Regions from separate parts of the Nocardiopsis sp. NPDC101807 genome, predicted to be linked through region 1. Evidence: riboswitches for the same ligand, from Rfam matches in the RefSeq annotation. Region 1 holds a riboswitch; the other holds the start of a gene.

What was found. A riboswitch is a leader RNA that binds a small molecule or an ion and turns the genes downstream of it on or off. The one in region 1 is predicted to bind glycine.
Region 2: linked by a shared signal. The riboswitch ahead of gcvP (aminomethyl-transferring glycine dehydrogenase) and the one ahead of gcvT (glycine cleavage system aminomethyltransferase GcvT) in region 1 are both predicted to bind glycine.

Annotation. Positions count from the first base shown of each region.
Region 1 covers NZ_JBIWMK010000014.1:49,030-51,418, reverse strand. Annotated here, with positions in the region: gene ACIRPH_RS30520 (penicillin-binding transpeptidase domain-containing protein) at 1-805, opposite strand, end outside; glycine riboswitch at 1,084-1,184, shown strand; gene gcvT (glycine cleavage system aminomethyltransferase GcvT) at 1,330-2,389, shown strand, end outside.
Region 2 covers NZ_JBIWMK010000003.1:565,272-567,660, reverse strand. Annotated here, with positions in the region: gene ACIRPH_RS11875 (MerR family transcriptional regulator) at 239-724, shown strand; glycine riboswitch at 1,132-1,220, shown strand; gene gcvP (aminomethyl-transferring glycine dehydrogenase) at 1,319-2,389, shown strand, end outside.

The sequences.
Region 1 (2,389 bases):
CCGCGTTCGCGTCGTCGTCCATCTCGATGCGCAGGGCGAACGTGTACAGGTCCTCGCCGCGCTCCACCCAGCCGACCCACCAGCCGGGGGCCGGGTCGACGTCCACCGCCCAGCCGCTCTTGGCGAAGAGCGTGTGGCCGTCACCCTCCTCCACGAGGGCGATCTCGCGCAGCGCCTCCTGGTGGGCCGCGTCCACCGGCAGCTCCGAACGGGCCAGCGAGGCCAGGAACTCGGTCTGCTCCACGGCGGAGATCTCCAGCGGACCGTCCAGCCAGAACCGGTCCTCCACGCCCTCGCCGCCGACGTCCCGGTTCCCGTAGTCGAAGCGGTCCACCCAGACCGCCATCCGCTCGTGCCCCACCCTGCGGGCCAGCTCCTGGTAGACGGGGAAGTTCGAGGCGGGGAACGCCTCCCTGAGGGACATGTCCCGTTCCCACGCCTCGACGGGCTGCGGCCCGCCGCCGTGGGGCAGCACCTCGTCCAGGCCCGACACCGCGCCCGTCTCCAGGCCGATCAGGGTGTTGGCCAGCTTGAACGTGGACGCGGGCACCGCGCGCTCGTAGGCCGCCTCCGCCCCGACGAGGGTCGACTCCCTGGCACGGGTGTCGTGGAGCACGAACGTGCCCTCCACCCCGGCCTCGGCGAACACCGACTCCAGGTCCTCGCGCTCCACCGCGGCGACGTCGCCCCGCCGCTCCTGCGCGCTCGCCTCCAGCCGGCCCTCGGACGGCGGCTCCGGCCCGTCACCGCCGCCCCGCGCGCACCCGCTGCCGGCGGTCAGCCCGAGGACGCACGCCGCGGCCAGCACCGCCGTGCCGTGCACGGCCGCCGGCCGCCGCACCCCCCGGCGCCCCGCCCGCGCCCGTCCGCCCGTCCCCCGGTTCCCGTCCCCGTCGGCTCGCACCCGTCATCCCTCCCACGCAGGAAGTCCGTCCCCGGCTCACGCTAACCCCCGGAGCCCCCCTCCGCGACGGATTCGGCCCGACTCCCCCGGTGGGCGGCGGGGGACCCGCACCGCGTCCCCGCCCCGGACCGGGCACCTTCGGGGGCCGTGCGCGCCCGCTGCTAGTCTGAACGTGTTGCTGACCCCGTACGGGAGAGTGCCCGCGTAGCCATCTCGGGCCGCCGAAGGAGCAATCCCTCCCCACGACAACCTCTCAGGCACAGCGGACCGTACGGGCGAGACCACTCTGGAAAGCAGGGACCAGCGTCCCTCGCCGAAGGTGCAAGCCACGCCGAGCGCGCGGCGAAGCTCTCAGGCACAGATGACAGAGGGGGAGGATGGCAACGCCTCTGCACGACACGACGCCCATCCTCTCGGGAGTGCCCATGTCCGATCCCGCATCAGCGCCGCGCGCCACCGCGCTCCGCGAGGTCCACGAGAAGGCCGGCGCCACGCTGGTCGACTTCGCCGGATGGCTCATGCCGCTGCGCTACGGCAGCGAGACCGCCGAGCACAAGGCGGTCCGCGAGGCCGCCGGGCTCTTCGACCTCTCCCACATGGGCGAGATCCGCCTCACCGGCCCGCAGGCCGCCCACGCCCTCGACTTCGCCCTGGTCGGCCACCTGTCCCGGGTCGGGGTCGGCCGCGCCCGCTACACCATGATCACCGACGCCGGGGGCGGCGTCCTGGACGACCTCATCGTCTACCGGCTGGGCGAGGAGGAGTACCTCGTCGTGGCCAACGCCGCCAACGTGCCCGTGGTCGCCGCCGCGCTGGCCGAACGCGCGGAGGGCTTCGACGTCGAGGTGGCGGACGAGTCCGCCGACCACGCCCTGATCGCGATCCAGGGGCCGCGCGCGGTCGAGATCCTCGCGCCGCTCACCGACGCGGACCTGGACGGCATCCGCTACTACGCCGGGTACGAGCACACCGTCGCCGGTCAGCCCGTCCTGCTCGCGCGCACCGGGTACACCGGCGAGGACGGCTTCGAGATCTTCGTCCGGCCCGCCGGGAAGGCCCCCCTGGTCTGGGACGCCCTGATGGCCGAGGGCGAACGGCACGGGCTCGTCCCGGCCGGGCTGTCGGCCCGCGACACCCTCCGCATGGAGGCCGGGATGCCTCTGTACGGGCAGGAGCTCACCGCGGAGCTCACCCCCTTCGACGCCGGGCTGGGCCGCGTGGTGAAGTTCGAGAAGGAGGGCGACTTCGTGGGCCGTGCCGCCTTGGAGGAGGCCTCCCGCACCGCCCGCCCCCGCCGCCTCATCGGCCTCGTCGCGCGCGGGCGCCGCCCGCTGCGCAAGGGCCAGGACGTCCTCCGCGACGGCGAGACCGTCGGAACCCTCACCAGCGGCGCGCCCTCCCCCACCCTGGGCCGCCCCATCGCCATGGCCTACGTGGACGGCGACCTCGACACCTCGACCGGCGCGTTCACCGTGGACGTGCGCG
Region 2 (2,389 bases), on a different contig from region 1:
ACGCGCCGGGCCCTGTCGTTGACGCTGCCGGTCGGTAGTCCTACCGTCAGTGCAGTGGAACCCGCGGCGCACCCATCCCCTGAGTGGATATCCCCTGTCGAGGCCGCCGTGGGACGAGAAGCCGGAGGTCGGCGTGGCGGTAGCGAGCGGCAAGCGGAATCCCCATGACAGGCGGTCCGCGCTGCGGCTAGCGGGGCAGCAGGGCCTACTGTGCGAAGAGGACGTGGTGGCGCGGCCTATGGACGTCGGGTATCGGGGCCCAGCGGCGTGTACCGCCGCCGGGATCACCTACCGTCAGCTCGACTACTGGGCGAGAACCGGCCTGGTGGAGCCGAGCGTGCGCACCGGTGCCCAGAACGCCCCCCTGTACAGCCTGCCCGACATCCTGCTGCTCAAGGTGGCCAAGCGGCTGCTGGACACGGGCATATCGCTGCAGCAGATCCGGACCGCGGTGGACCACCTGCGCGGACGCCCCGCCCCCGACCTGGCCCGCATCACCCTCATGAGCGACGGCGTCAGCGTCTACGAGTGCACCTCCCCCGACGAGGTCGTGGACCTCATGCAGCGCGGCCAGGGCATGTTCGGCCTGGCACTGGCCCACGTGTGGCGTGAGCTGGAGGAGGCGCTGGGCGTGGTCCCCGACGAGGAGCGGACCGAGCTCCCCTCCGCCCCCCCGCCGGTGGACGAACTCGCCCGGCGGCGCAGGGAGCGCCGGACGGGCTGACCCCGGGGCCCCGCGGGCCTCCGCCGGCGTCGCCGCCGGGCGGGCGCCCGAAGGCCGCTCCCGTGCCGTTCCCGGCCCGGCGGTCGCGGGCCTGCGGCGCGCCGCGGCGGCCGAGGGGGAGCGGTTCCCGACCGGTCCGCCGCCGGGATCCCCGGCGCGGGGACACGGCTTGCGCGGCCGCCCTGCCGCCGACGGCGGCCACACCGGCGACCACACCGGCACGGCGCCGGCGCACGCGGACCCCGGACGGGCGGCGGACCCCTGCGAGCACCGGTGCGCGGAGGCGGACGAAACGCGTGGGCGGGCTCTGCGCCTGCGGTGATGATCGAGTACGGTCGTACTCACAACAGGGATAAAGGGTGGAATTCGCCCTGTCCCCACATGCGTACACAGCGTCAGCAGGCTGTCAATACCGCGCGGGAGAGACCCCGACAGGGGCGCCGACGGGGCAATACTCCCCAGTAACCTCTCAGGCACCACGGACCGCACGGAGGAGGCCGCTCTGAAGCCGGAGCACGACCGTGCCCGGTGACAGAGGGGGAGACCGTGAGGAACACCGCCGAGCCGACTCGGCCCTGTCACCAGGAGGTCTCCGTGCCCGACCAGCCCGTGAACACACCCGGCGCACCCGCGCGGGTGTTCGCCGACCGCCACATCGGCCCGACACCGGCCGAGACCCAGGAGATGCTCAAGGCGGTCGGCTACGGCTCCACCGCCGAGCTCATGGCGGCGGCCGTACCGGAGTCCATCCTCACCGGCCCCGGCAGCAGCGCCCCGCTCGCCCTTCCCGACGCGATCGGGGAGGCCGAGGCCTTGGCCGAACTCCGCGACCTCGCCGCGCGCAACGACGTGCGCACCTCCCTGCTCGGCCAGGGCTACTACGGGACCTTCACCCCGCCGGTCATCCTGCGCAACATCATGGAGAACCCGGCCTGGTACACGGCCTACACGCCCTACCAGCCCGAGATCTCCCAGGGCCGACTGGAGGCCCTGCTCAACTTCCAGACCATGGTCTGCGACCTGACCGGCCTGCCGGTCTCGGGCGCCTCCCTGCTGGACGAGTCCACCGCGGCGGCCGAGGCCATGACCCTGGCCCGCCGGGCCTCCAGGAGCAAGGCCGACGTCTTCGTCGTCGACGCCGACGTCTTCCCGCAGACCCTCCAGGTCCTCCGCACCCGCGCCGAACCCCTGGGCATCGAGGTCGTCGTCGCCGACCTGACGCAGGGCCTTCCCCAGGGCGACGCCTTCGGCGTCCTCGTCCAGTACCCCGGCGCCGGCGGGGCCGTGCGCGACCCGGGCGGCGTCATCGCCGCGGCCCACGAGCGCGGGGCCCTCGCGGTCGTGGCCGCCGACATCCTCGCCCTGACCCTGCTGCGCAGCCCGGGCGACCTCGGCGCCGACATCGCGGTCGGCTCCACCCAGCGCTTCGGCGTCCCGCTCGGCTTCGGGGGCCCGCACGCCGGCTACATGGCCGTCGGGGAGAAGCTGCGCCGCCAGCTGCCCGGCCGCCTGGTCGGGGTCTCGGTGGACAACGCGGGCAAGCCCGCCTACCGGCTCGCCCTCCAGACCCGGGAACAGCACATCCGCCGCGAGAAGGCCACCAGCAACATCTGCACCGCGCAGGTGCTCCTGGCCGTCATGGCGGGGATGTACGCGGTCTACCAC